DNA from 2 places in the Burkholderia alba genome. Region 2 is predicted to be linked to the other one. Evidence: predicted binding sites of a transcription regulator. Region 2 holds the regulator's gene; the other holds the start of a gene.

Region 1 (14,784 bases), on a different contig from region 2:
TTCTTGTCGCGCTGGAACGTGCCGTCGCGCGAGTAGGTGAGCGCGCCGTTGTTCGACATCTGGAAGAAGCCGTTGCCGTTGATCGCGACGTTCAGCGTGGAGTTGCTCGACGCGATCGTGCCCTGGCCGAACGACTGCTGCACCGACGACATCACCGTGCCGATGCCGATCTGGTTGTTGACGGCCGACGCGACGGAATTCGCGTACATGTCGGCGAACTGCGCCTGGCTGGCCTTGAAGCCGACCGTGTTCGCGTTGGCGATGTTGTTGCCGATCACGTCGAGATCGCTCGACGCGCCTGCCAGACCGCTCAGACCTTGTTGATAGCCCATGGTGTTCTCCGTGCCGAGATGTGGGATCAGTTAGTTGGAAGAGGAAGGCGGGTTGTTCGACGCCGTCTTCACGTTCGGGAAGATCGACGCCACCTGCGAGAAGCCGACCGTGGTGCCGTTCGACAGCACCAGCCCGGGCGTGCCGTCCGCCTGCTTGACGACGCTCAGCACCTGCGACGCGGACAGCGTCGTCGGCGTGTACTGCTTGCCGCTCGCGTCCGTGTAGCTCGCGCTGATGGTGTAGGTGCCGTCGGGCAGCGCGTTGCCGGCCGTATCGGTCGGCGTCCAGTTGAACGGCACGGTGCCCGCCGATTGCGCGCCGGCGTTGATCGTGTTGACCACCACGCCCGACGAATTCTTGACGTTGATCGTGAGGTTCGACACGTTGCTGGTCAGCTGCACGCCGAACGGCGACGCCGCGCCGCTCTTCACCGGCACGGTATTGCCCGGCGCGAGCACGTTCGAGCCGATCAGCATCGCCGCCTGGGTCTGCTGGCCCGCCGTCAGCTGCGTCGACAGCGACGTCAGCGACGAATTCAGCTGCGCGATGCCGCTCACCGTGTTGATCTGCGCGAGCTGCGAGGTCATCTGCGAGCTGTCGACCGGGCTCGTCGGATCCTGGTTCTGCAGCTGGGTGACGAGCAGCTTCAGGAAGGTGGTCTGCAGGTCGGCCGCGGACGTCGTCGACAGCGTGTTCGACGACGTGCTCACGCCCGTGCTGGTGCTCGTGCTCAGGCTGCCCGACGTGCTGCTCGTGCCGGACGAGCCGTTGCTCGACGCGAGACGCGACGCGCTGTTCGAGCTCATCGTGTCGTACGGCAGATTCGACACGGTCGTGCCGTTGCCGCCGATGGTGGTGGAAGAGGAAGTCATCTCCGGTTCGCCTTCTTTGATGAGTGTGCGGTTCAGGTGCCGATCGTCAGCGTCTTCAGCATCAGCTGCTTCGCGGTGTTGAGCGTCTCGACGTTCGCCTGGTACGAACGCGATGCCGAAATCATGTTGACCATTTCCTGCACCGGGTCGACGTTCGGCATCTCGACGTAGCCGTTGGCGTCGGCGGTCGGATTCGACGGATCGTAGGTGCTCTTCATCGGCGACGGATCGTCGATCACCTGGCTCACCTTCACGCCGCCCACGCCCTGTCCCGAGCGGGTGCGCGCGCCGCCGATCGGGTCGGCCGCGAACACCACCTGCTTCGCCTTGTAGGGTTTGCCGTCCGGCCCCGTCACGCTGTCCGCGTTGGCGAGGTTCGACGCCGTGACGTTGAGGCGCTGGGACTGGGCGGACATCGCCGAACCCGCGACATCGAAAATGTTCATCAGCGAAGGCATGCGTGCTCCTTGTCGCGTTGCGTGCTGGTTGAATGACCGTGCGTGCCGTGCGGCGGCGGGCTCAGGTGCCCGACGTGATCGCGGCCAGCATCGACTTGATCTGCTGCGTCATCACGGTCAGGCCGGTCTGGTAGTGCAGCGCGTTGTCCGCGAACTGCACCCGCTCCATGTCGAGATCGACCGTGTTGCCGTCGAGCGAGGGCTGGCGCGGGTTCCGGTACTGCGCGCGGCCGTAGTCGTCGCTCGGGCCGCCGGTCGGGATCAGCCTCGCGTTGCCCGCCATGTGGCCGGCCGACGTCGACACCATCGTCATCCCGCTCGTCACGCCCGCCGGCTGCGCCATCGGCAGCGGGGTCGCGTTGCCGGCCGGCTTCAGCGCGCGCGCGAGCGTCGCCGAAAAATCGACGTCGCGAGCCTGATACCCGGGGGTATCCGCGTTCGCGATGTTCGATGAAATCAGTTCCTGCCGATACGTGCGCACATCGAGCGCCTGGCGGCCGAATGCGAATTCGGCATCGAGTCTGTCCAGCATCGTGCGTCTCTCCGTCTCAAGCGATGCACCGCTCTTTCGCCGCGCGGCGGCCAAAGAGGCTTTTTTCCATGACAGGCATGGTAGGCGGACAGCGCAACGGGCAATCGGACGAATAACCGGTAAAGCCCCCCTCTTTTCTACGTTTGCGCGACTGCCCCGATCCCTAGAATGCAATCCGTACCAACGGCTTCGAGGAGGGGCGATGACGACTCACGCAGGCCGCACGACCGCCGTGCGCGGGCCGCTCGTGCGCTTCGCCCTGATGCTGGCGCTGGCGAGCCGGGCGTGCGTGGCGCCGGCGCAGCAGGCCGACGACGGCATGATCGTGATCCCGGGGCACGGCGAATCGGCCGAAACCGCGATCGCGAACGCGCAGGCCCGCGTGGCGGCGGCGAAACCGGCCGCGAACGTGAGCGCCGCACTGGAGGCCGCCGCGCTGAACCGGCGGCAGGTGACGCCCGCGGCAGCGCAGGACGATGCGGGCCAGCCGGCCGGGGCCGAAGCGGCTCCGCCGGGCTGGATCCGCGTCGCGCCGCCGGCCGAGCCGCCCGCGACGGCCCGCTACGCGCAGCAGGGCGCGGCCGCCGCGCCGCGCGCAGTGCCGATCCGGCCGGTGGCGCTGCGCACCGCCCGGCTGCCCGTGGCCTCCGTTCCCGTCGCTCCCGCCGCCGCGACCGGTACGCCGCAGCCCGCCGTGCCGGCGGGCCAGCAGGACGGCGAGGCGATCCGCCGCGCCGCCGTCGCGTTCCTTCAGCAACAGGCCGCCGGGCTGCCCGGCAAGACCACCATCACCGTCGCGCCCGCGTTTCAGCGCGGCCTCGCCGCGTGCACGACGCTCGAACCGTTCCTGCCGACCGGCGCCCGGCTGTGGGGCCGCACCACGGTCGGCGTGCGCTGCGCGGGCGAGCGGCCGTGGACGATCTATCTGCAGGCCAAGCTCGCGGTGCAGGCGACCTATTACGTGGCCGCGCGGCAGATCGCGCCCGGCGAGGCGCTCACCGCCGCCGATCTGGTCGCCCGCGACGGCGATCTGACGGTGCTGCCGCTCGCCGTGATCACCGATCCGTCGCAGGCGGTGGGCGCGATCGCGCTGTCGCGCGTGGCGGCCGGGCTGCCGTTGCGCCAGGACATGCTGAAGAGCGCGGCGTCGGTGTCGATCGGCCAGACCGTGCGCGTCGTCGCGGCGGGCCAGGGCTTCACCATCTCGGCCGAAGGCAGCGTGCTCAGCAACGGGTCGCCCGGCCAGCAGGTGCGAGTCCGGATGGCGGCCGGCCAGATCGTCACGGCGATCGTCAAGGACGCCGGGACCGTGGAAATCCCGCTCTAGGGGCGGCGGACATCCGCCACCTGACCCCTAGATTGCAAACTTTTGTTTATTCAGGCATTTGTCGAAGAACGGGTGCTAAAGTTTGAGCCGACCTTGCCGTTATCTTGCTCAAACCGTTCAGGAACTCCATCGTGAAAGTCGATTCCACCACTTCATCGAGCGCCCGCACGCTGTCGAACGCCAGCACCGGCGCCAGCGCCGGCGCGGCGCGCACCCAGTCCGGCCCGACGGCCGCCACGGGTGGCGCGGCAGGCGCCGCGGGCGCGCCCGCCGGGGACGCGAACGTGAATCTGTCCGGCCTGTCGTCGAACCTGCGCGCGCTGGCCGCGTCGGGCAGCGCCGATATCGATACGGCCCAGGTCGAATCGATCCGCGATGCGATCCGCAACGGCACGCTGTCGATCGACGCGGGCAAGATCGCCGACGGGGTGCTGCAGACCGCCCACGAGCTGCTGCAGAACGGGAATACGCCGTCCACCGGCAACTGAGCGGGCCTTCCGGCCTCGCGACGGGAAGTAAGCGGTGCGCGGATGTCCGCGCACCGGCGTTTTGAGCGAGACGCGATGAGAGACGAACTGCTGGCCACGGTCAATGACGAACACGCGACAGTCGAGGCATTCGCGTCGCTGCTCGCCTATGAAGAAAAAGCGCTGACGATGGCCTCGCCGCTCGAGGCGCTGCCGGGCATCATCGAAAAGAAAAACGGGCTGATCGAACAGCTCGCGAACCTCGAACGGCTGCGCGACAGCCAGCTTGCCGCGCTCGGGTTTCCCGGCGGCAGGAAGGGCATGGACCAGGCGGCCGAGAGCGACACTCGGCTCGCGAGCCGCTGGCAGTTGCTGCAGCAGTCGGCCGATCGCGCGCAACGCGCCAACGCGAACAACGGCATGCTGGTCCGCATCCGGATGGATTACAACGAGCGTGCGCTCGCGGTGCTGCGCGCCGCGCCGGAGCGCGTCGGCTTTTACGGGCCGGACGGACGGGTCTCGGCGACCGCGCCCTGAGCGCGTCTCCGTCCCCGCGCGGCCGGCCGCCGCCTCCCTGATCCGCTGAATCGACAGACCGGGCCCGAGCCCGGCAATCGTGTCCCTCCGATACGCGGCGGCGCGCCGTGCGCCGCTTCGTCATAACGAAACCTCCGAGGGCACCCATGACCCAACGCATCCCCGCACCGATCCGGCGTCGTCTCGTCGCGGCGGCGCTCGCCGCCTGCGCGGCCGCGCTGCCGCCGTCCGTCGCGCCGGCCGCCGCCGTACCGTCCCAACCACCGCCGCTGCCGACGCCGGCGGGCGACATGACGCTGTCGCCTTCCGGCCCGCTGATCGATCCCGGCACGTCCGCCCCTGCGTCCGCGTCCGCGTCCGGTATGACGCCGCGCACGGCCGGGCGCGGCAGCGATACCTATACGTATCTGCGCTGCTGGTATCGGATCAGCGCGAATCCGCTTGAACCGAAGGCGACCTACGAATGGGCGCGCGACCCCGGCAGCAGCGACTGGTACCGGGTGCCCGGCTACTGGTGGGCGGACGGCATCACGCAGTGGAAGAACATGTTCTACAGCCCGGTCGCGCAGGACACGCTGGCCGGCGTCTGCCGCAAGACGCTCGACGCGCGCGGCATCCGCCGCGACTTGACGCAGGCGCTCGCGGCCAACAACGCGCTGTCGTTCAACTACACGATCTGGACGCTCGACGCCGCGCAGCAGGCGCCGCGCGTCAACAAGCTGATCGTGTTCGGCGACAGCCTGTCCGACACGCAGAACATGTACAACGCGAGCCAGTGGAAGCTGCCGAACAGCGCGAGCTGGCACGCGGGGCGCTTCAGCGACGGGCCGATCTGGGCCGAGTACCTCGCGACGGCACTCGGGCTCCCTCTGTACGACTGGGCGATCGGCGGCGCGGCGACCGACCAGCACCTGGTCGTGCCGGGGCTGCTGCAGCAGGTGGAGTCCTGGCGGGCGTACATGGATCGCGCGCCGGGCTACCGGGTCGAGAACACGCTGTTCGCGGTGTTCGCGGGCGGCAACGATCTGGTGAACTACGGGCGCTCGCCCGAGCAAGCGGCGAATGCCGTGCGCGACAGCCTCGACCGGCTGACGGCGGCGGGGGCGCGGCGGATCGTGCTGCTGACGCTGCCGGACGTGTCGCGCGCGCCGGTGTTCGCCACCCGCAACGACGCCGCGCGCGTCGCCGCCCAGGTCCAGGACTACAACCGCCGGCTCGCCGACGCGGCGGCCGGGCTGCGCGCCCGCTACGGCGCGGCGCTGAAGCTCGAGCTGTTCGATGCGTACGCGCTGTTCGACGACCTGCTCACGCATCCGCAGCAGTATGGTTTCGACGAGGCGAAGCGTGCGTGTCTCGACATCCCGCATCCGTCGTCGCTGACCTACGTGGCCGCGCAGACGCCCCGCGCCGATTGTCGCGATCCGGCGCGCTTCGTGTTCTGGGACATGCTGCATCCGGGCACCCGCACGCATGCGGTGCTGGCCGGGCAGATCGCTCCGTTCGTGCGGGCGCGTTTCGGGAATTGAGCGGTTGGGTCGGGGGTGGGGGCTGGGGGGCCGGGCCGATCAGGGTGGTGTTGGTGGGGGCTTCGGGGAGTCGACTTCGGTGGAATCCGCTTCGGTGGGGTCGGCTTCGGTGGGGTCGGCTTCGGTGGGGTCGGCTTCGGTGGGGTCGGCTTCGGTGAGGTCCGCTCCGATGAGATCGGCTCCGATGAGATCGGCTTCGGTGAAGTCCGCATCGGTGAGACCAACTTCGATGAGGCCGATCTCGATGAAATGAGTTTCGGCGGGCCGGCTCAGGCAAGATCGGCCCGGCGATGTCGCCTCCGCCGGGCTCAGCTTGGTGAAGGTCGATCTCGACGAGACGAGACCGGCCTCGGCAAGACCCGCATCCACGACGCCCCGCCAACCGATCTCCGCCCCACCCGGCAGGCGGGCGGCCCCCGCCCCCGCCGCTACTCGGCGACCCCGATCGCCTGCGCCACCGCCCGAACCCGTGCGCGATGCACGGCGTCCTTGATCTTCGCCGCCTCGCCCGCGTAGCCGCTCGCGATCGCGCCCGCGTCGACCGCGCGCGCCGCGACGAGCGCCTGCCGCAGTCGCTCGGCCTGCGGATAAGGTTGGGCTTCGAGGCCAAGCCGGCCGCGCGCATCCGCTTCGCCCGCCTGCAGCGCTTCCGCGAAGCGCGCGGGCTTGCGCAGCGCATCGGTCCGCTCGAACAGGCGCACCAGCGCGGCCGCCCCCATCTCCATCACGCGATGCAGATTGCCGTGCTCGCGCGCGACCAGCACCGCCAGGTCGCGGCATTCGTTCGGCACCCGCAGGCGGTCGCACAGCGGCTTGAGCAGGTCGACGCTGCGGCCCTCATGGCCGATGTGGCGCGGCAGCACGTCGGCGGGCGTCGTCGCCTTGCCCAGATCGTGCGTCAGCGCGGCGAAACGCACCGGCAGCGAATAACGCTGCTTCGCCGCATGATCGACCACCATCATCACGTGCACGCCGGTATCGACTTCCGGGTGGTAGTCGGCGCGCTGCGGCACGCCGAACAGCGCATCGATCTCGGGCAGGATGCGCGCCAGCGCACCGCATTCGCGCAGCACGGAAAACATCCGCGACGGCCGCGCTTCCATCAGCCCCCGCGCGATTTCCTGCCAGACCCGCTCGGGCACCAGCGCATCCACCTCGCCTGCCGCGACCATCTCGCGCATCAGCGCGAGCGTGCCGGGCGCGACGGTGAAATCGGCGAAGCGCGCGGCGAAACGCGCGAGCCGCAGGATACGCACCGGATCCTCGACGAACGCGTCGCCGACATGCCGGAACACCTTCGCGCGCAAATCCGCCTGCCCGTCGAACGGATCGACGACCGGGCCGACCAGCGCGCCGTCGGGACTGACTGCGCGCGCCATCGCGTTGATCGTCAGGTCGCGGCGCGCGAGATCCTCCTCGAGCGTCACGTCGGGCGCGAAGTAGAACTGGAACCCGTGATAGCCCGCCGCCGTCTTGCGCTCGGTGCGCGCGAGCGCATATTCCTCGTGCGTATCGGGATGCAGGAACACCGGAAAATCCTTGCCGACCGGCTTGAAACCCTGCGCGGCCATCTGTTCGGGCGTCGCGCCCACGACGACATAGTCGCGATCCTGCACCGGCACGCCGAGCAGCGCATCGCGAATCGCGCCGCCGACCGCGTAGATGTTCATGCCTGCGCTCCGTAGACGTCGACGCAATGCGTTTCGCGCCGCGCGTCGTCGATCCAGGCCCGCACCGCGGGCAGCGCGGTGATGCGCGCCGCATACGCGCCGGCCTCCGGCGACAGCGGCGGCGCATAGGTATTGAAGCGCAGCACGACGGGAGCATACATCGCGTCGGCGATCGAGAATTCGCCGAACAGAAACGGGCCGCCCGACGCCGCGAGACAGCGCCGCCACAGCGCGTCGACTCGCGCGACGTCGGCGAGCGATGCCGGCGTCGCGCCGCGTCCCGGCCACGCCTCCCGCACGTTGAGCGGCATCTCGTTGCGCAGCGCGCCGAACCCCGCATGCATCTCGGCCGAGATGCTGCGCGCCTGCGCGCGCGCCGCCGGGTCGCGCGGCCACATCGGATGCTGCGGAAAACGCTCCGCGAGCGTCTCGACGATCGCGAGCGACTCCCACACCGCGCCGAGCGCGTCGTCGACGAGGCACGGCACCTTGCCCGACGGCGAGTGTTCGAGGATGCGCGCGTTCGTATCGTCGCGGCGCAGCTCGATCAGTACCTCGTCGAACGGGATGCCGAAGTGCGTGAGCAGCACCCACGGCCGCATCGACCACGACGAATAGTTCTTGTCTCCGATGATGAGTTTCATGAATCCGCTCTGTCAGTAAATGAAATCGATTGGCACGCCGCCGCCCGGCGCGACGCTCAGTGCCGCGCGCGCCAGCGGTCGAAGCGCGAGCGCCGGGCCGCGTCGCCGAGATAGGTCGGCGCGACGCTTTCGAGGCTCGCGGGCCGGATTCCCAGCTCGGGGGCGAGCGGGCCGCTCAGCACGTTCGGTACCGTCATCGACGCCAGATTGTCGCGCGAGATCACCGGCTCGCCCGGCAGATGCTCGAAGACGAACGCCTGCAGCCGCGCGAGCGCGTGCGGCAAGCGCACGATCCGCGCGCTGCGCCCGCCCAGCGCGCCGCTGTAGCGCACCAGCTGTTCGAGCGTATAGGTGGCGGGGCCGCCGAGTTCGTAGGTATGGTCGCGGGTCGCGTCGCGCCCGGCCGCGTTGACGATCGCCCGCACGACGTCGCCGACGTAGACCGGCTGGAACAGCGCATCGGGCATCGCGAGCGGCAGCACCGGCAGCGTGCGCTGCAGGCGCGCGAAGGTCGTGAGAAACGCGTCGCCGGGGCCGAACACGACGGACGGCCGGAATACCGTTGCCGCCAGCCTACCGGTGGCCGCTTCGGCATGCAACGCGGCCTCGCCGTCGCCCTTCGAGCGCAGATACATGCTCGGTCCGTGCGAATCGGCGCCGAGCGCGCTGACATGCAGCACGCGCGGCACGCCGGCCTGCACGCACGCGGCCGCGAGCGAACCCGGCACCGCCACGTGCAGCCGCGCGAAACGTTCGCCGTACGGGTTGCCGTGCCCGCCGTGCAGCACGCCGATCAGATTGACGGCCGCGTCCGCGCCGGCCGCGAAGCGCGCGAACCCGCGCGTGTCGAAGCCGTCCAGCTCGACGATCTCGACGGGCAGCATCGCGAGCTGGCGCGCATGCTCGCGCCGCCGGGTCGCCACCCGCACCTGCCAGCCCGCGGCGACGAACGCATGGACGAGCCGGCTGCCGATGAAGCCGGTGCCGCCCAGCACGGCGACGGTTTGACGCTGCATGATCGTGCCTCACCAAAGCACACCGCCGCGTCGGACGCGGCGGTGTCACGAAGCGGTCAAGGCGCGATGAATCCCAGGCGCGCCTTCAGCGATTGCGGCTTCCCTTCGAACAGCGCCGCGTAGTACGTCGTGTTCGACAGCACGTTCTTCACGTAGTCGCGCGTCTCGTTGAAGGGGATCGTTTCCGCGAAGATCGCCCCCTCGACCGGCTGCACCAGCACCTGCCGCCATTGGCGCGGCCGGCCCGGCCCGGCGTTGTAGCCGGCCGTCGCGAGCACCGGCGAATTGTCGAACTTCTGGTAGATATCCGACAGATACCAGGTGCCGAGCTGGATGTTGGTGTCGATGTCGTGCATCTGCGCGCGCGACACGGTGCCGAGGCCGAGCTTCTTCGCGACCAGCTGCGCGGTCGCGGGCATCAGCTGCATCAGGCCGCCCGCGCCCACCGACGAGCGGGCGTTGGTGATGAAGCGCGACTCCTGACGGATCAGGCCGTACGCCCATTCGATGTCGAGCCCGTTGGTCTGCGCATAGCGCTCGACGATATTGCGGTACGGCGACGGATAGCGCAGCGTGAAATCGTGCTCCGCCTTCGTGCGGTCGGCCGTGTTGACGGTGCGATCGAGCAGATCGACGCGCTTGCCGTATTCGGCGGCCGCGAGCAGTTGCCGGTCGGTCATCCCGCGCAGCGGCCAGTTCCATTCGCGATTGCCTTCGAGACGCAGGTTCAGCGCGTAGAAACGCTGCGCGAGCGCGAAGCCCGGCACCTTGCTCATCTCGCCGATCTCCGCGTCCGTCACCGTCGTGCGCGGCGGGATCGTCGTCTTCTGGCCCAGCTCCTCGCCCGCGAGCTGCCCGTAGAAACCGAACTGCCCGGCGATCTGCTCGAACTCCTGGTTCGCCTGCAGCGTGTCGCCGCCCTGCTTCAGCGCGCGCGCGTGCCAATACACCCAGGTCGGCTGGCCGCGCAGCGCATCCGGCATCTGCTCGATCGACCAGCGCACCATCGGCCAGTCGCCGGCGAGCAGCGCCGCGCGGGTGCGCCACTCATAGGCCGGATTCGACAGCAGCGCGCCCTTCGATTTCTGGAACAGCAGCGCCGCCTGCGGCATCCGCTTGATGGCCGCCTGATAGCCGACCTCGCCCCAGCCGATCGCCTGTTCGGCTTTGCCGAGCGAGGTGCCGAGCGACGTCATCGACGCCGCGGCCATGTCGGGATCGTTGCGCGCCATGCGCGTGATCGCGAGCAGCGCGAGCTGCCGCGACGCCGGATCCGGCGACACGCCGCGCGCCAGATACAGCGGCGGCGCGCTGGTCGCCTGGTCGAATCCGGCCGGACGCGGGCCGAGCACGTCGGCGAGCTTGCCGCCGAGCGTCGTGTAGTTCTGCTCGTAGGCGAGACGGATCTGCGCCCAGACGTCGTCGGACGAGAACTGCTGATTGACGGACAGCGCGGTGACCAGATCGACGCATGCGTCGCCGTAGTACTTCGGATCGACGAGCAGCGCGCGCGCCGCATCCGCGACGTTTTCGCCGCGTGCCGCGCGCGATTCGAGCGCGTAGCACTTCACCTGGGTGTCGTCGTCCAGCACGAAGCGCTTGTACTGATCGTCGAAGTTGCGCCAGTCGTGGCGCGCGCCCAGCACGAGCAGGTAGTCGTTGCGCAGCCGGTCGGCGATCGCCTGGCCGTCGTAGCGCGACAGGAACGACAGCACCGGCGCGTCCGGCGCGTCGGTGCGCGCGCGCCCGCTCGAATCGAACAGCTGCGGCTTGATCTGGAAGTACTCGACGTAGGACGGCGCCGGATAGTTCGGAATCATCGCGGCGAGCTGCGCGGCGCGCGCCGGATCGTTCTTGCGCGCGGCTTCGCGCAACTGCACGAACACCTGGTCGTCATTCGACGTCGCATCGTCGGCGGACTGCGCGGCGCACGAGGCTGCCCACCCGGCCAGCGTGACGGTGACGAGCGTCAGCAATGCCGCGCGATATACTCGAAAAAGGCTGGTTGACATCGTTATGAAGGGAGCACGAAGTGAGCGGAAGCATAGCACGCCCCCCTGCCGCGGACGCGAAGCGGATCCTGCGCAAAACGCTTGCGCAGAAGCGCCGCGACGCGCACGGCGAACCGCTCGCGAACGCCGCGCTCGCGCGCTGCGTGCTCGCGTTGCTGCGCACGCATGCGCCGCGCACGGTCGGCTTCTACTGGCCGCTCGCGGGAGAGTTCGACGCGCGCGCGGCGGTGTCCGCCTGGCTCGCGGGCGACCCGGACCGGCAGGCTGCGTTGCCGGTCATCAGACAGCCCCACACCCCGCTCGAATTCCATGCATGGCGCCCCGATGCGCCGATGCGCGAAGGCCATCACCGGATCCCCGAACCGGCGTCGGACGAGCCGGTCGTGCCGGACCTGCTGCTGATTCCCTGCGTGGGTTTCGATCGCGCCGGCTACCGGCTCGGCTATGGCGGCGGCTACTACGACCGCACGCTCTGCGCATGGCCGGACGCGACGCGGCCGGTCACGGTCGGCGTCGCCTATGAGGTGTGCGGAGTGGACGCGCTGCCGCGCGAAGCGCACGACCGGCCGCTCGACTGGATCGTGACCGATGCGGGCCCGATCCGCTCGGGCGGCTGACGCCGGCCGGGCGGCGGAGCGGATGCGACCGCGCGCCGCCTACAGCGACGCCGCCGCGCGCGCCGCCGTGTCGTAGAGGCCCGATGCGTTGCGCAGCAGCTGCGCGGCCTCGCCGATCTGCTCATTGGTCAGACCACTGTCCTTGAGCGTCTCGATCAGGCAGTGCTCGCGCACCTCGCGGTATTTCATGCAGAGATCGCGCCCCGCCTGAGTCGCGGAAAAGAACACTTCCTTGCCTGTCTTTTCGCTGTTTACATACCCTCTAGCTACGAGCTTCTTAAGCGCATACGTGGCAACGTGGGTATCTTCGATATTGAGCACGAAGCAGATATCCGCGAGCTTCTTCTTCCGTTCGCGATGGCTGACGTGATGCAGCAGCGACACCTCGACCGCCGTCATGTCCTTCGCGCCCGCCGCCGCCATACACCTCACCATCCAGCGATTGAACGCGTTGCTTGCCATGATGAGGCCGTACTCGAGTTCGGATAATTCCGCGCTGTTCTCGGAAACGAGATGTTCGGAAGAGACAATCTTGGTCGGATGGCGCTGCATGGCGGAAACGGTCCGGCTCGGTTCGAGGTGAGCCGCAGTGTACGACAGAACCCGCGCGGCGCCTCCTCCGCAAAAACGCTTATTGATAAGTTATCGACATTTTATTGACAATGTATTCTTGACCAGCGGCGTTCCGCCGTATGCTTGCCACCCATGACCACTCCACGCCTCTATCCGCTCGGCGATTCCGCCCTGGTCTGCGAAGCGCCGCCCCCCGCGACGCTCGACTGCCAGCGCCGCATCTGGGCCGTCGCCACCGCGGCGCGGCACTGGCCGCACGTCGTCGACATCGTGCCGGGCATGAACAACCTGACGATCGTGTTCGATCCGCTCGCCACCGCCGCCGCGACGCTGCTGCCCATGCTGCAGGCCGCGTGGGACGCGGCGGACGGCGTGGCCGAGAGCGGCCGCGAGATCGACATTCCGGTCGAATACGGGGGCGCATCCGGCCCCGATCTCGATGCGGTCGCCGCGCACACCGGGCTGTCCGTCGACGAAGTCGTGCGGCGCCACGCGGGCGGCCGCTACGTCGTGTTCTTCCTCGGCTTCCAGCCCGGCTTCAGCTACATGGGTGGCCTCGACGCCGCGCTGCACACGCCGCGGCGCGCGGCGCCCCGGCTCGAAGTGCCGGCCGGCTCGGTCGGCATCGGCGGCGAGCAGACCGGCATCTACCCCGCCGCCGCCCCCGGTGGCTGGCAGCTGATCGGCCGCACCCGGCTCGCGCTGTTCGATCCCGCGCAAACGCCGCCGACCCTGCTGCAGCCGGGCGACCGGGTGCGCTTCACCGTCGCGGGAGTGCATGCGTCATGAACCGTCACGCTTCCGCCGGCAACATTGAAGTGCTGCGCGCCGGCCCGCTGTCGACCGTCCAGGATCTCGGCCGGCACGGCTTCCGGCATCTCGGCGTCGCGCAAGGCGGCGCACTCGACACGCTCGCGCTCGAAGTCGGCAACCGGCTGGTCGGCAACCGCCCCGACGCCGCGGCCGTCGAAATCACCTTCGGCCCGGCGTCGTTCCACTTTCCGCGCGCGACGCGCATCGCGATCACCGGTACCGAATTCGGCGCGACGCTCGACGGCCAGCCCGTTTATTCCTGGTGGAGCCTGCCCGTGCGCGCGGGCCAGACACTCGTGCTGCCCGTCGCCAAGCGCGGGATGCGCGGCTATCTGTGCATCGCGGGCGGCGTCGACGTGCTGCCGATGATCGGCTCGCGCAGCACCGATCTCGCGTCGCGCTTCGGCGGCCTCGGCGGCCGCGCGCTGCGCGACGGCGACCGCCTGCCGGTCGGCGCGCCGGCGGCGGACGTGCCCGGCTGCCTCGCCGCCGACGCACCCGAGTTCGGCGTGAAGGCACCGGCCTGGTGCGCATTCACGCGGATCGACGAACCGCCGCGCCGCCACCGCCCCGCGCACGCGCCCTGGGCGATGCCCGTGCGGGTGCTGCCCGGCCCGCAATACGCGAGCTTCACCCCGGCGTCGCAGCAGACGCTGTGGGACGACGAATGGATCGTCACGCCGAACAGCAACCGGATGGGCTACCGGCTGGCGGGCACCGCGCTCGCGCGAAGCAAGGCGGACGACCTGCTGTCGCACGCGGTGCTGCCCGGCACGATCCAGGTGCCGCCGAACGGCCAGCCGATCGTGCTGATGAGCGACGCGCAGACCACGGGCGGCTATCCGAAGATCGGCACGGTGATCCGCGCCGATCTGTGGAAGCTCGCGCAGGCGCGCCTGAATTTGCCGATCCGCTTCGTGCCGGCGACGCTCGAAACCGCCCATGAGGCGCTCGCGGCCGAACGCGCGTACCTGCGGCAGATCGACGTCGCGATCGCGATGCGCGACGAAGCGCGCGAACGCGCGCGGAACCGGGCGGCATGACGAGGCGAACGGCATGCCCCCTGAAAAATCAGCCCCTTTGGACGAGGACACCATGGAAATCGATCTGAATGCCGATCTCGGCGAAGGGTGCGGCTCGGATGAGGCGCTGCTCGATCTCGTCACGTCGGCCAACATCGCCTGCGGCTGGCACGCGGGGGGCGCGCAGGCGATGCGCGACTGCGTGCGCTGGTCCGTCGAGAAGAACGTGGCGATCGGCGCGCATCCGAGCTTTCACGATCCCGAGAATTTCGGCCGCAAGGAAATGGATCTGCCCGCCGGCGAAATCTACGCGGGCGTGCTCTATCAGCTGGGTGCGCTGTCGGCGATCGCGCAGGCGGAAGGCG
Region 2 (14,784 bases):
GGTGCGTTCGCTCGCGCAGCGCAGCGCGACGGCCGCGAAGGAAATCAAGCAACTGATCGGCGATTCGACGGACAAGGTGCAAAGCGGCTCGGCGCTCGTCGAGCGCGCCGGCGCGACCATGAGCGAGATCGTCCAGGCGGTGCGCCGCGTGACCGACATCATGGGCGAGATCAGCGCGGCGTCCGAGGAGCAGTCGACGGGCATCGAGCAGGTCAATCGCGCGGTCGGCCAGATGGATGCCGTCACGCAGCAGAACGCCGCGCTGGTCGAGCAGGCGGCCGCGGCCGCGGCGTCGCTCGAGGAACAGACGCGGCAACTGAAGAGCGTGGTGCTCGCCTGGCGCGTCGAGGGTGGCATCGCGTCCGCCGCTGTGCCGGCTGCGCCGGCACTGACGAGGCCGGCGCCCGCGCTTGCCGCGCCCGCCGCCGCGCTGCCGCGCCCGCCGGCGCCGCCCCGGCCGGCGAAACCCGCCGCGCTGCCGGCCGCCGAACCGAAGGCGCCGTCCGCCTATGCGCCGAAGCTCGCGAAGGCTGCGCCGGCTCCCGCGCCTCGCGCGAGCGCCGCGAAGGCGGCGGCCCCCGCGCCGGCGAAATCCGCGCTGAAGCGCCCGGCGCTGTCGGGCGATCCCAAGCCGGCGCTCGCCGTCGCGGCGTCGTCCGACGACGACTGGGAGACCTTCTAAGCCATGACGCCCGCGCGCGCCGCTCTCCGTGTCGATGTCCCCGAACCGCCGCAGCGGGCGGGAGACCCCGGACGCGATTTCGATTTCACGGCCGCCGACTTTTCGCGCATCCGTGCGCTGATCCATCGCCGAGCCGGGATCTCGTTGTCCGAACACAAGCGCGACATGGCGTACAGCCGTCTCGCGCGCCGTCTGCGCGCCCGCGGCCTCGACAGTTTCCGGCATTACCTCGACCTGCTCGAGCAGGAGGACGATCCGCTCGAGTGGGAAGCGTTCACCAACGCGCTCACCACCAACCTGACCGCGTTCTTTCGCGAGGCGCACCACTTCCCGATCCTGGCCGACTTCGTCAGGCAGCGCGACACGCCGGTGTCGGTCTGGTGTTCGGCCGCGTCGACCGGCGAGGAGCCCTACTCGATCGCGATGACGCTGATCGAGGCGCTCGGCGATTCGGCCGCGCGCTCGGCCAGCGTGCTCGCGACCGATCTCGACACCCAGGTGCTCGCGCGGGCGGAAGCGGGCATCTACACCTTCGACCAGGTGAAGCACCTGGCGCCGGAGCGGTTGAAGCGCTTCTTCCTGAAAGGCACGGGCGCGCAGGCGGGCCGCGTGAAGGTGCGACCCGAGCTGCGCGCGATGATCCGCTTCGAACAGCTGAACCTGACCGATGCCGATTACGGAATCGGCAAGCCGTTCGACGCGATCTTCTGCCGCAACGTGATGATCTATTTCGACAAGCCGACCCAGGCGCAGGTGCTCGCGCGTTTCGAGCCGCTCGTGAAGCCGGGCGGCCTGCTGTTCGCCGGCCATTCGGAGAACTTCACCTACGTGACCCAGGCGTTCCGGCTGCGCGGGCAGACGGTCTACGCGTTGACGCGCGACGCCGCCCTCGCGGCGCCGAAGTCGCGCGCACGCGCCGCCGCCGCGCCGGCCCGGGAGGCGGTCAGATGAGCGGCCTGCCGATCGCGACCAATCTGTACTTCGACAGCCACTTCCGCCGCCAGGGCGTGAAGCTGCTGCCGAACGAGGTCTACACGACCCGCGACGACATGGTGCTCGTGACCGTGCTCGGTTCGTGCGTGGCGGCGTGCCTGCACGATCCGTTCGCGGGCCTCGGCGGAATGAATCATTTCATGCTGCCCGACGACGGCGCGGACGCGGCGGCGGCCGCATCGGAATCGATGCGCTACGGCGCGTACGCGATGGAAGTGCTGATCAACGAGCTGATCAAGGCGGGCGGCCGCCGCGAGCGCTTCGAGGCGAAGGTGTTCGGCGGCGCGGCGGTGCTCGCCGGCATGACCACCATCAACATCGGCGACCGCAACGCCGATTTCGTGCGCCGCTACCTGGCGCTCGAACGGATTCGCATCACCGCGGAGGATCTGCAGGGTGTCCATCCGCGCAAGGTCGCGTTCATGCCGCACACCGGCCAGGCGATGGTGAAGAAGCTGCGTCTGCAGGTGCCGGGCGTCACCGAGCGCGAGGCCGCGCTGGCCCGTTCGGCCGCCGACGCCCGCGCGGCGCGGGCCGCCCGGGCGCGCACGCACATGGAGCTGTTCGCGCCGCCCGGCAAGCCCGCCGCGAAGCCGCGCATCGAGTTGTTCGGCGCGCAGTCCGCCGTTCAGAACGTATCGAAAAAGCAGGAGGCATGAACGCAGTGCAGAAAATCAAAGTATTGTGCGTCGACGATTCGGCATTGATCCGCAGCCTGATGACGGAGATCATCAACAGCCAGCCCGACATGACGGTGTGCGCGACCGCGCCCGACCCGCTGGTGGCGCGCGAACTCATCAAGCAGCACAACCCGGACGTGCTGACGCTGGACGTCGAAATGCCGCGCATGGACGGCCTCGATTTTCTCGAGAAGCTGATGCGCCTGCGGCCGATGCCGGTGGTGATGGTGTCGTCGCTGACCGAGCGCGGATCGGAAATCACGCTGCGCGCGCTCGAGCTGGGCGCGGTCGATTTCGTGACGAAGCCGCGGGTCGGGATCCGCGACGGCATGCTCGACTACGCCGAGAAACTCGCCGACAAGATCCGCGCGGCGTCGCGCGCCCGGGTCCGGCAGGCGCCGCAGCCGCATGCGGCCGCCGCCGTGCAGGGCCAGGCGGGCAGCGCGGCCGCGCCGCTCTTCAACAATCCGCTCGTCAGTACCGAGAAGCTGATCATCGTCGGCGCGTCGACGGGCGGCACCGAGGCGATCCGCGAGGTGCTGACGCCGCTGCCCCCCGATGCGCCCGCGGTGCTGATCGCGCAGCACATGCCGCCCGGTTTCACGAAATCGTTCGCGCAGCGGCTCAACGGCCTGTGCCGGATCGCGGTGAAGGAAGCGGAGCACGGCGAGCGCGTGCTGCCGGGCCATGCGTACATCGCGCCCGGCCACGCGCACCTGCTGCTTGCACGCAGCGGCGCGAACTACATCGCGCACCTGTCGGAGGAGCCGCCCGTCAATCGCCATCGTCCGTCGGTCGACGTGCTGTTCCGGTCGGCCGCGCTGCACGCGGGCAAGAACGCGGTCGGCGTGATCCTCACGGGGATGGGCCGCGACGGCGCGGCCGGATTGCTGGAAATGAAACGCTCGGGCGCTTACACGTTCGCGCAGGACGAGGCGAGCTGCGTGGTGTTCGGGATGCCGCGCGAGGCGATCGCGCTCGGCGGCGCCGACGATATTGCACCGCTCGCCGACATGAGCCGCCGTATCATGGCGCGTCTCGCGTCGATGGGCGACCGGGTGCAGCGCGTCTAGGACAGGCGAAGGCGCGCGCGGCGCAGACCGGACGCGCGCCGGCTACGAATTTGCAAAGGAACAAACGATGGACAAGAGCATGAAGATTCTGGTGGTGGACGATTTTCCGACGATGCGACGGATCGTCCGCAACCTGCTGAAGGAGCTGGGCTATTCGAACGTCGACGAAGCGGAAGACGGCGTCGCGGGCCTGTCGCGCCTGCGCAGCGGCGCGTACGACTTCGTGATTTCCGACTGGAACATGCCGAACCTCGACGGCCTCGCGATGCTGAAGGAAATCCGCGCCGACGCGGCGCTGACTCATCTGCCGGTGCTGATGGTGACGGCGGAGTCGAAGAAGGAAAACATCATCGCGGCCGCGCAGGCCGGCGCGAGCGGCTATGTGGTGAAGCCGTTCACGGCGGCGACGCTCGACGAAAAGGTGAACAAGATCCTCGAAAAGATGGCCAAAGCCGGGAGCTGACGTGAACGAGCCGATCAACGCGGCGCTCGCCGAGGCGGGTTTCGCCGAGGACTGCCACGCCGACGCCGCCGATCTGGCGAGCGACCGGATTCTTGCCCGCATCGGCCAGCTGACCCGCACGCTGCGCGATTCGATGCGCGAGCTGGGGCTCGACAAGCATGTCGAGAAGGCGGCCGAGGTGGTGCCCGACGCCCGCGACCGGCTGCGCTACGTGGTCGCGATGACCGAGCAGGCGGCGGAGCGCGTGCTCACCGCGATCGAAATCGCGAAACCGGTTCAGACCCAGCTGCAGGGCGAGGCCGAGGCGCTCGATGCGCGCTGGGCGAAGTGGTACGAAACGCCGATCGAGCGCGCGGAAGTCCGCGAGCTGATGGACGACACCCGCGCGTTCCTGCGCGCGCTGCCGAAGGCGACGGGCGCGACCAACGAGCAACTGCTCGAGATCATGCTGGCGCAGGACTTTCAGGATCTGACCGGGCAGGTGATCAAGAAGATCATGGAAATGGTGTACTTGATCGAACAGCAACTGCTCGGCGTGCTGATCGAGAACATCGCGCCCGAGCGCCGCGAGCAGTTCGCGGCGACGGCCGCCGCGCTGGCGGCCGAGCAGGGCATGAGCAGCACCGGCAGCCCCGAGGCGCTGCTGAACGGTCCCCAAATCAATCCGGAAGGCAAGACGGACGTGGTGCAGGATCAGGCACAGGTCGACGACCTGCTCGCCAGTCTCGGTTTCTGAATTGTTACGGTTTGAAACGGGTGCGCGCGATGCCGGTTGGTTTTTGGCATCTGCCCCAGGCATACTACGCATCCGGATGAGCAGTTGATTCGATAGCTTTCTTTTTGCTTTCAATATGCATCGGCGGAGACTCAGGCACGCGGTTGCCCGCCGTTGGAACATGGCCTGAATTCGAGGGGGATGTCGTGAAATCGATTCGACTTGGCCGGATCGCCGCGTTCGCGGCGGCCGGCATGCTGGGCGCGTGGTGCGCCGGACCGGCGCAAGCGGCCCTCGGCGGCACGCCGATGGGCGCGCCCGCCACGGATACCGTCAAGCAAGTGCGCACGCTGCAGCGTTCGATGCAAAGCAGCCAGCGGCTGGCAGGCGGCGCGGCCCCCGCCGCCGCCAACTACACGGTGCGCGAAACCACGCTCGGCTCGGGCACGGTGGTGCGCGAGTATCTGTCGAGCGCGGGCACGGTGTTCGCGATCTCCTGGCGCGGTCCGGTGGTGCCCGATCTCTCCGATCTGCTCGGTACCTATTTCCCGCAGTACGTCGCCGGCGTCCAGGCGACCCATCTGGTCCATGGCGTGCGCGCCCCGGTCGCCGTCGATGCGGACAACCTCGTCGTGCACACGGGTGGCCACATGGGTTCGTTCTCCGGGCAGGCGTGGCTTCCGCAGGCGCTGCCGGCGGGCTTCACCGACGATGACATCCAGTGACAGCGGGAGACCCACTTTGCGCCTCAATCACACTCTGACCCGCTGGCTCGGCACGCTGGGCCTGGCGGTCGCCACGACGGTTCTCGTCGCGGCCTGCGGCGGCGGCGACGGCAACAGCCCGAGCGCCACGATCAACACCGGCACCGGCACCGGCGACACCTCGATGGGCGGCGGCAACGGCAGCGCCGGCGGCAACGGCTCGAACCAGGTTGCGATCTCCGTCAACGCGGGCATCGCGAACGTCGTCAACATGCCGACCGTCAGCGTGACGCTCTGCGCGCCCGGTTCGTCCACCTGCCAGACGATTCCCAACGTGCTGGTCGATACCGCGTCGTACGGGGTGCGGATCGTCGCATCGGCGGCCGGTGGCGTGGTGGGCAACCTGCCCACGACCTCCGCGAACAACGGCGGCCAGCTCGCCGAATGCGGCAAGTTCGTGTCGAGCTATACGTGGGGTTCCGTGCGCACCGCCGACGTGAAGATCGGCGGCCAGGTGGCCAGTTCGCTGCCGATCCAGCTGATCGGCGACCTCGGCACCGGCAACGTGCCGTCGAACTGCACGAACAACGGCAGCCTGAGCTCGGCGAGCACCGCGCAGGCGCTCGGCGCCAACGGCATTCTCGGCATCGGGCCGGCGCCCTACGACTGCGGCGCGAGCTGCGTGGCGTCCACCGCGTTCGGCAGCTACTACTCCTGCCCGAACGGCAATGCCTCGTGCCAGGCCACGACGGTGACGCTCGCGCAGCAAGTCGCGAATCCGGTGCCGCAGTTCCCGACCAACAACAACGGCGTGATCGTCGCGATGGGCACGCCGTCGGGCGGGACCGCGAGCGGCACGCTCACCTTCGGGATCAGCAGTTCCGCGCTCGGCGGGTTGACGGTGCTCCAGTCGACCACGGCGGGCGACGTAACGGGTACCCTCAACGGCCGCACGATGAGCACGGCGTTCTTCGATACCGGGTCGAACGCGTACTTCTTCGGCTCGTCGTCGAGCCCCACGCTGCCGATCTGCAGCGGCAACGCGTCGTTCTACTGCCCGTCGGGCACCACGTCGATGACGGCCACCGTCACCGGGTTGAACAACACGCAGGCGACCTTGCCGATCACGGTCGCGAACGCCAACGCGCTGTTCAACGGCGGCGGCTACGCGCTCGCCAATCTCGCCGGACCGTTCGGCAACACGCGCACGCTCGATTTCGGTCTGCCGCACTTCTATGGGCGGACCCTGTACTTCGGGATGGACCTGACGAGCACCGCCAACGGACAGACGCCCTACGTAGCGTTCTGACGCTTCGGCGTCCGGTCCGACCCGGCAAGGGCGCGAGAAATCGCGCCCTTTTTCGTTGGCGCAGCCGGGCGACTGAAATCAGGCCCGCCGGGACACTGTGACCCGCCTCGGCCACCGGCCGCCGCGGCTTGGCGCCGCCCGGTTTTCCGCGCGCCGCACCGCGCTCTCGTCCGGTGTCCCGCCAACGCCGCATCCTCGCGCGCCTCCCTTCCCGCAGTGCGCCCGGCCGTTGGCCGCGCCGTCCGTCCGATTCCCAGAAATACCCCCCTTTCCCCGCTTTCCTCGACCGATCGCCGCTTGACCCCTCCGGGAATAATCGGTGTCACTGGAAAGCGGCATCCCGCCGCGTCCGACCGGAGGTGCCGTGGCAGAGGAGAGCGATCTCGAGAAGACCGAAGCCGCCACTCCCAGGCGCCGCGAAAAGGCGCGCGAGGAGGGGCAGGTCGCGCGTTCGCGCGAGCTGGCTTCGTTCGCTCTGCTCTCGGCGGGCTTCTACGGCGCCTGGATGATGGCGGGGCCGATCGGCGAGCACCTGCAGACGATGCTGCGCGCGTCGTTCACGTTCAACCGGGCGAGTGCGTTCGACACGCACCGGATGCTGTCCGGCGCCGGCCAGGCGAGCCTGGAAGGTTTCTACGCGCTGGCGCCCGTGCTGGCGCTGACGGGTCTGGCCGCGCTGCTCGCGCCGATGGCGCTCGGCGGCTGGCTCGTGTCGTCGAAGACGCTCGAACTGAAGTTCGACCGCCTGAATCCGCTGACCGGGCTCGGCCGGATGTTCTCGATCCAGGGCCCGATCCAGCTCGGCATGTCGCTCGCCAAGACGCTGGTCGTCGGCGGGATCGGCGGCGTCGCGATCTGGCGCAGCAAGGACGAACTGCTCGGCCTCGCGATCCAGCCGCTCGACGTCGCGCTTGCCGACGCGCTGCATCTCATCGCGGTGTGCTGCGGGATGACGGTGGCCGGGATGCTGGTCGTCGCCGGGCTCGACGTGCCGTACCAACTCTGGCAGTACAACAAGAAGCTGCGCATGACGAAGGAAGAAGTGAAGCGCGAACACCGCGAAAACGAAGGCGATCCGCACGTGAAGGGGCGGATCCGCGCGCAGCAGCGTGCGCTCGCGCGGCGCCGGATGATGTCGAGCGTGCCGACGGCCGACGTGGTCGTCACGAACCCGACCCATTTCGCGGTCGCGCTCAAGTACACCGACGGCGAGATGCGCGCCCCGAAGGTGGTCGCGAAGGGGGTGAACCTCGTCGCCGCCCGCATCCGCGAACTGGCGGCCGAGCACCACGTGCCGCTGCTCGAGGCGCCGCCGCTCGCGCGGGCGCTGTATCACAACGTCGATCTCGAACGCGAGATCCCCGGTCCGCTGTATTCGGCGGTCGCGGAAGTGCTGGCGTGGGTGTACCAGCTGAAGCGCTTCCAGGAAGAAGGCGGGGTCGCGCCGGAGGCGCCGGTCGACCTCGAGGTGCCCGCGGAGCTCGACAAGGGCGCCGGCGTGGCGCCGGACGCCGAGCGCGAGGAAGCCGCCGACGCGCTCGGCGTCCGTGACAGCCGGGGGGCCGCAGCATGAACATGCCCGCCGGTCTGCTCGGAAAACGCGCGCAGATGTTCGACAGCGCGAACCTGCGCGCGCTCGCCGGTCCGATCCTGATCTGCATGATCCTCGGCATGATGATCCTGCCGTTGCCGCCGCTGCTGCTGGATCTGCTGTTCACGTTCAACATCGCCTTGTCCGTGATGGTGCTGCTCGTCAGCATGTACACGATGAAGCCGCTCGATTTCGCCGCGTTCCCGAGCGTGCTGCTGTTCTCGACGCTGCTGCGGCTGTCGCTGAACGTCGCGTCGACCCGGGTCGTGCTGCTCGAAGGCCACACCGGCCCCGACGCGGCGGGCCAGGTGATCGAGGCGTTCGGCCACTTCCTGGTCGGCGGCAACTTCGCGGTCGGGATCGTCGTGTTCGTGATCCTGATGATCATCAACTTCATGGTGATCACGAAGGGCGCGGGACGGATCGCCGAAGTGTCCGCGCGCTTCACGCTCGACGCGATGCCCGGCAAGCAGATGGCGATCGACGCCGACCTGAACGCGGGCCTCATCAACGAGGAACAGGCGCGCAAGCGCCGCACCGCGGTCGCGCAGGAAGCCGAGTTCTACGGCTCGATGGACGGCGCGTCGAAGTTCGTGCGCGGCGACGCGATCGCGGGCCTCATCATCATGGCGATCAACGTGATCGGCGGCCTGATCGTCGGGATGCTCCAGCACGACATGAGCTTCGCGGCGGCCGGCAAGAACTACACGCTGCTCACGATCGGCGACGGGCTCGTCGCGCAGATCCCGTCGCTCGTGATCTCGACGGCGGCGGGCGTGATCGTGTCGCGCGTCGCGACCGACGAGGACATCGGCACGCAGATCACCGGCCAGCTGTTCACGAACCCGCGCGTGCTGATGATCACCGGCACGATCATCGGGATGATCGGGCTGATCCCGAACATGCCGCACTTCGCGTTCCTGCTGCTCGGCGGCGCGTCGATCTGGCTGTCGCGCACGATGAGCCGGCGCGAGGCCGCGCGCAAGGCGGCCGGCATCGTCACCGAGATCGCGCCGCCCGCCGCGCTGCCGGCGGACAGCCACGAGGCGACCTGGGAAGACGTGACGCTGATCGACACGCTCGGGCTCGAAGTCGGCTACCGGCTGATCCCGCTGGTCGACAAGAACTCCGACGGCGAGCTGCTCAAGCGCATCAAGAGCATCCGCAAGAAATTCGCGCAGGAAATCGGCTTCCTGCCGCCCGTGATCCATATCCGCGACAACCTCGAACTGCGGCCGAACAATTACCGGATCGCGCTCAAGGGCGTCGAGGTCGGGATCGGCGAGGCGTATCCGGGCCAGTGGCTCGCGATCAACCCGGGCCAGGTGACGGCCGCGCTGCCGGGCACGCCGACCCAGGATCCCGCATTCGGCCTGCCCGCGATCTGGATCGACACCACGCTGCGCGAGCAGGCGCAGGTGTACGGCTACACGGTGGTCGACGCGAGCACCGTGGTCGCGACGCATCTGAACCACCTGGTCGTTCAGCATGCGGCCGAACTGCTCGGCCGCCAGGAAGTGCAGGCGCTGCTGGAGCGCACCGGCAAGGATGCGCCGTCGCTCATCGAGGATCTGGTGCCGAAGACCCTCTCGATCACGACGCTGCAGAAAGTCCTGCAGAACCTGCTCGACGAAGGGGTGCCGATCCGCGATATGCGCACCATCATCGAGGCCGTCTCGGAACAGGCCGGCCGTCTCACCGACGCGTACGACCTGACCGCCGCCGTGCGGCTCGCGCTCGGCCGCGCGATTACCCAGCAGTGGTTCCCGGGCTCCGGCGAAATGCAGGTGATGGGGCTCGACGCGAATCTCGAACGGGTGCTGTCGCAGGCGCTCGCGACGGGCGCGAATCCGGGCCTCGAGCCGGGCCTCGCGCACACGCTGCTCGTCGGCACGCAGGAAGCGATGCTGCGTCAACAGAATCTGGGGCTGCCGCCCGTGCTGCTCGTGCAGCATGCGCTGCGCGCGATGCTCGCGCGCTTCCTGCGGCGCAGCCTTCCGCAATTGAAAGTGCTGTCCTACGCCGAAGTGCCGGACACCCGCACGATCAAGGTCGTCAATGTCATCGGGGGTAACGCTTGAACATCCGCAAATTCACCGGGCCTACGAGCCGCGACGCGCTGCGCCTGGTGCGCGAGGCGCTGGGCGCCGACGCCGTCGTGCTGTCGAATCGCACGCTCGACGACGGCAGCGTGGAGATCGTCGCGCTCGCGGATGCCGAACTGGCGGCCATCGCGCCGCCGGCCGCCGCGCAGGGGGCGACGGGCGGCGACGCCGCGCGCCCGGTCGCGAATCCGTACGCGAACGGCGGGATGCCCGATGTGTTTTCGTCGGTGTTCGGCGCGAGCGTCGAAGCCGAACCGGCGGCCGCGTCGGAACCCGCGCCGTGGCTCGTCGAGCATGCGAAGCGCCTCACGAAGCAGCACGACGAGTTGGTCGCGCGCCCGCGCGCGGCGCCCGTCGCCGAACCCGCCGCCTCGCCGTCGCCCGAATGGGCGCGCGACATCGTGCGCAACGTCGCTCGCCGGGTGCCGGATGCCGCCGCGTCGCGCGGCGCGGCCGAACCGCCGCGCAAGCCGGCCGTCCGGCCGGCGGACGACACGGCGGCGGCGGTGGCCGACGCGGTGAAGGCGCGCATCGAGCGGATCGTCAACGAAACCGTGATGCATGAGCTGAGCGCGCTGCGCGGCATGATGGAAGAGCAGTTCGCCGGGCTGATGTGGAACGACCGGCAGCGCCGCAATCCCGTGCACGGCGCGCTGACCAAGCACCTGTTCGCGGCGGGTTTCTCCGCGCAGCTGGTGCGGATGATCGTCGACAACCTGCCCGAGGACGGCGCGGGCGAGCGCTTCGACGCGGCGGCCGACTGGGCGCAGACGGTGCTCGCGTCGAACCTGCCGGTGCTCGAGAGCGAGGACGCGCTGATGGAGCGCGGCGGCGTGTTCGCGCTGATGGGCCCGACGGGCGTCGGCAAGACCACCACCACCGCGAAGCTGGCGGCGCGCTGCGTGATGCGCTTCGGCGCGAGCAAGGTGGCGCTCCTCACGACCGACAGCTACCGGATCGGCGGCCACGAGCAGCTGCGCATCTTCGGCAAGATCCTCGGCGTGCCGGTGCACGCGGTGAAGGACGGCGGCGACCTGCAGCTCGCGCTGACCGAGCTGCGCAACAAGCACATCGTGCTGATCGACACGATCGGCATGAGCCAGCGCGACCGCACGGTATCCGACCAGATCGCGATGCTGCACGGCGCCGATACGCCGGTGCAGCGCCTGCTGCTGCTGAATGCGACGAGCCACGGCGACACGCTGAACGAAGTCGTGCAGGCGTACCGCAGCGCCGCGGGCCAGCCCGATCTGGCCGGCTGCATCCTGACCAAGCTGGACGAGGCGACCAACCTGGGCGGCGTGCTCGACACCGTGATCCGCTACAAGCTGCCGGTCCACTACGTGTCGACCGGCCAGAAGGTGCCGGAGAACCTGTACGTCGCCACCCGCAAATTCCTGCTGAAGAGCGCGTTCTGCGTACCGCGCGACGGCTCGCCCTTCGTGCCGCACGACGAAGACCTGCCGGCGCTGCTGTCCGCGCTGACCGCACGCTCGAGCGCCGAGCTGCATGAGGTTCGATTTGGATAAACGCATAACCGATCAGGCTGAAGGCTTGCGGCGTCTGCTCGCCGGCCGCTCGTCGCGCGTCGTCGCGGTGACGGGCGGCCCGGCGGGGGTCGGCTGCACATCGTCGGTAGTGAACCTGGCCGCCGCGCTCGCGGCGCTCGGCAAGGACGTGCTCGTGGTCGACGAGCGCGCCGACGTCCATTCGGTGGCCGCGACCTGGTGCGGCGCCTGGCTGCGCGAGGGCGAGGCGGTGCGCCACGACCTCGGTTTCTCGGTGCTGGCGGCATCGCGGCTCGCGCGCTCGGGCTATCGCGACGTCGCGCCCGCCGCGCTGCTCGACGGCGTCGCGGACATCGTGCTGGTCGATACGCAGCTCGATTCGCACGGGGCGTTTTCGCCGCTCGCGCGCGACGCGCACGACGTGCTGATCGTCACGCGGGTGGCCGCGCAGGCGATCACCGAGGCCTATGCGTGCATGAAGCGGCTGCACTATGCGCACGCGCTCGGACAGTTCCGGGTGCTGATGAACCACGTGCAGAACCGCGCGGATGCGAAAGCCGCCTACGACAACCTCGCGGGGGTCGCGAGCCGCTACCTGACGGTGTCGCTGTCGGAGGCCGGCTGCGTGACGGTCGATCCGCTGATCGAGCATGCGCGCGAGCTGGTGCGCACCGTGGTGGACGCGTTTCCGTCGGCGGCGGCGGCGCGGGATTACCGGCAGATCGCCGCCGATCTGCTGTATTGGCCGTTGCGTCCGGGTCCGGGCGCGGGCCGGGCCCGAACAGGAAGTTCGGCGTTTGAACGGGGTGCGGCGCAAGCCGCCTGAACGCCAAGGGTCTGCTTCCACGTGGAAACAGATCCCAGCTAAGAGAGGGCACGATGTACAACGCTCAAGGAAAGATCTCCCAGGACGAGGTGCTGGCGCAGTACGCGCCGCTGGTGCGCCGGCTGGGGCTGCAGCTCGTCGCCAAGATGCCGGCGAGCGTGGATCTCGACGACCTGATCCAGGCCGGCATGATCGGCCTGCTCGACGCGGCGGGCCGCTACAAGGAAGACCAGGGGGCGCAGTTCGAAACCTATGCGACCCAGCGGATCCGGGGCGCGATGCTCGACGAACTGCGCAGCAACGACTGGCTGCCGCGCAGCCTGCGCAAGACGTCGCGCGAGGTCGAGCATGCGGTTCACCAGATCGAGCAGCAGCTCGGCCGCCCGGCGAGCGAAACCGAAATCGCCACGCACATGCAGATGCCGCTCGACGAATACCAGTCGATGCTGCAGGACCTGCACGGCAGCCAACTGATCTATTACGAGGATTTCGACCGCTCGGCCGACGACGAACCGTTCCTCGACCGCTACCGCGTCGATCATTCCGATCCGCTGTCGGCGCTGCTCGACGATCACCTGCGCAACGCGCTGATCGAGGCGATCGAGCGGCTGCCGGAGCGCGAGAAACTGCTGATGTCGCTGTACTACGAAAGGGGTCTGAATCTTCGAGAGATCGGCGCGGTGCTCGAGGTCAGCGAGTCGCGGGTCTGCCAGTTGCACAGCCAGGCGGTGGCGCGACTGCGGGCGCGGCTGCGCGAGCAGGCCTGGGTCGGCGCGGAGCACTGAGCGGCCGGGCCCCGGGCGAATCGTTGCCCGATACAGTCAGGAAATCTTCGCTTCTATTTGCTACAATCCACCCTTCGTTTCCGAGGAGCGTTGCGACGGGCTCAGTCCCGCCAGGCTCGGAAGCTTTCAATGAGCGGCCGCGCGGGCCCCGGGGCACGAACCCGAGTGCGCGCACCGGCCGCTTTCTGAACGGCGCTCACGTCACATTTCTAGAACTTTTTTAGAAAGGAGGGCGTGATGAACGCCGCAGTCATCGATTCCATTTCCTCGCAAGATTACGTTGTCGCCGACCTGGCGCTGGCCGCCTGGGGCCGCAAGGAACTGAACATCGCCGAGACCGAAATGCCCGGCCTCGTGCAGATCCGCGACGAATACAAGGCGCAGCAGCCGCTGAAGGGCGCGCGCATTGCCGGTTCGCTCCACATGACGATCCAGACGGGCGTCCTGATCGAAACGCTGAAGGCGCTCGGCGCCGACGTGCGTTGGGCGTCGTGCAACATCTTCTCGACGCAGGATCACGCGGCCGCCGCGATCGTCGAAGCCGGCACGCCGGTGTTCGCGTTCAAGGGCGAGTCGCTCGACGAGTACTGGGAATTCTCGCACCGCATCTTCGAATGGCCGAACGGCGAGTTCGCCAACATGATCCTCGACGACGGCGGCGATGCCACGCTGCTGCTGATCCTGGGCGCGAAGGCCGAGAAGGACCGCTCGGTGATCGCCAAGCCGGCCAACGAAGAAGAAGTGGCGCTCTACAAGGCGATCGCCCGCCACCTCGAGATCGACGGCAGCTGGTACTCGAAGCGTCTCGCGCACATCAAGGGCGTGACGGAAGAAACCACGACGGGCGTGCACCGCCTGTACCAGATGGAAAAGGACGGCCGCCTGCCGTTCCCGGCGTTCAACGTCAACGATTCGGTCACGAAGTCGAAGTTCGACAACCTGTACGGCTGCCGCGAATCGCTCGTCGACGGCATCAAGCGCGCGACCGACGTGATGATCGCGGGCAAGGTGGCGGTGGTTGCCGGCTACGGCGACGTGGGCAAGGGTTGCGCGCAGTCGCTGCGCGGCCTGGGCGCGACGGTGTGGGTCACCGAAATCGATCCGATCTGCGCGCTGCAGGCGGCGATGGAAGGCTACCGCGTCGTGACGATGGAGTACGCGGCCGACAAGGCCGACATCTTCGTGTCGGCGACCGGCAACTACCACGTGATCAACCATGACCACATGAAGGCGATGCGCAACAACGCGATCGTCTGCAACATCGGTCACTTCGACTCCGAAATCGACGTCGCGTCCACCCGCCAGTACCAGTGGGAAAACATCAAGCCGCAGGTTGACCACATCATCTTC

What was found. Region 2 encodes FliA, which starts transcription of late flagellar genes. Its sites were predicted from a motif close to CTAAAGTTTNNNNNNNNNNNGCCGNTA; they were not measured.
Region 1: the regulator FliA is predicted to act here: its motif matches at 3,598-3,624, upstream of flgM (flagellar biosynthesis anti-sigma factor FlgM).

The regions. Positions count from the first base shown of each region.
Region 1 is NZ_JAWJWL010000007.1:113,233-128,016, reverse strand. It holds gene flgE (flagellar hook protein FlgE) at 1-332, opposite strand, end outside; gene RZR99_RS10020 (flagellar hook assembly protein FlgD) at 363-1,205, opposite strand; gene flgC (flagellar basal body rod protein FlgC) at 1,238-1,663, opposite strand; gene flgB (flagellar basal body rod protein FlgB) at 1,725-2,195, opposite strand; gene flgA (flagellar basal body P-ring formation chaperone FlgA) at 2,398-3,522, shown strand; gene flgM (flagellar biosynthesis anti-sigma factor FlgM) at 3,654-4,010, shown strand; gene RZR99_RS09995 (flagella synthesis protein FlgN) at 4,086-4,526, shown strand; gene RZR99_RS09990 (SGNH/GDSL hydrolase family protein) at 4,673-6,052, shown strand; gene RZR99_RS09985 (pentapeptide repeat-containing protein) at 6,092-6,421, opposite strand; gene RZR99_RS09980 (multifunctional CCA addition/repair protein) at 6,481-7,722, opposite strand; gene RZR99_RS09975 (glutathione S-transferase family protein) at 7,719-8,366, opposite strand; gene RZR99_RS09970 (complex I NDUFA9 subunit family protein) at 8,423-9,382, opposite strand; gene RZR99_RS09965 (lytic transglycosylase domain-containing protein) at 9,439-11,394, opposite strand; gene RZR99_RS09960 (5-formyltetrahydrofolate cyclo-ligase) at 11,415-12,011, shown strand; gene RZR99_RS09955 (winged helix DNA-binding protein) at 12,051-12,563, opposite strand; gene pxpB (5-oxoprolinase subunit PxpB) at 12,717-13,373, shown strand; gene RZR99_RS09945 (5-oxoprolinase subunit C family protein) at 13,370-14,440, shown strand; gene pxpA (5-oxoprolinase subunit PxpA) at 14,493-14,784, shown strand, end outside.
Region 2 is NZ_JAWJWL010000006.1:234,428-249,211, forward strand. It holds gene RZR99_RS09060 (methyl-accepting chemotaxis protein) at 1-682, shown strand, start outside; gene RZR99_RS09065 (CheR family methyltransferase) at 686-1,633, shown strand; gene cheD (chemoreceptor glutamine deamidase CheD) at 1,630-2,334, shown strand; gene RZR99_RS09075 (protein-glutamate methylesterase/protein-glutamine glutaminase) at 2,331-3,428, shown strand; gene cheY (chemotaxis response regulator CheY) at 3,496-3,891, shown strand; gene cheZ (protein phosphatase CheZ) at 3,893-4,627, shown strand; gene RZR99_RS09090 (DUF2844 domain-containing protein) at 4,861-5,331, shown strand; gene RZR99_RS09095 (DUF3443 domain-containing protein) at 5,348-6,619, shown strand; gene flhB (flagellar biosynthesis protein FlhB) at 6,984-8,192, shown strand; gene flhA (flagellar biosynthesis protein FlhA) at 8,189-10,291, shown strand; gene flhF (flagellar biosynthesis protein FlhF) at 10,288-11,844, shown strand; gene RZR99_RS09115 (MinD/ParA family ATP-binding protein) at 11,837-12,649, shown strand; gene RZR99_RS09120 (RNA polymerase sigma factor FliA) at 12,703-13,434, shown strand; S-adenosyl-L-homocysteine riboswitch at 13,511-13,639, shown strand; gene ahcY (adenosylhomocysteinase) at 13,672-14,784, shown strand, end outside.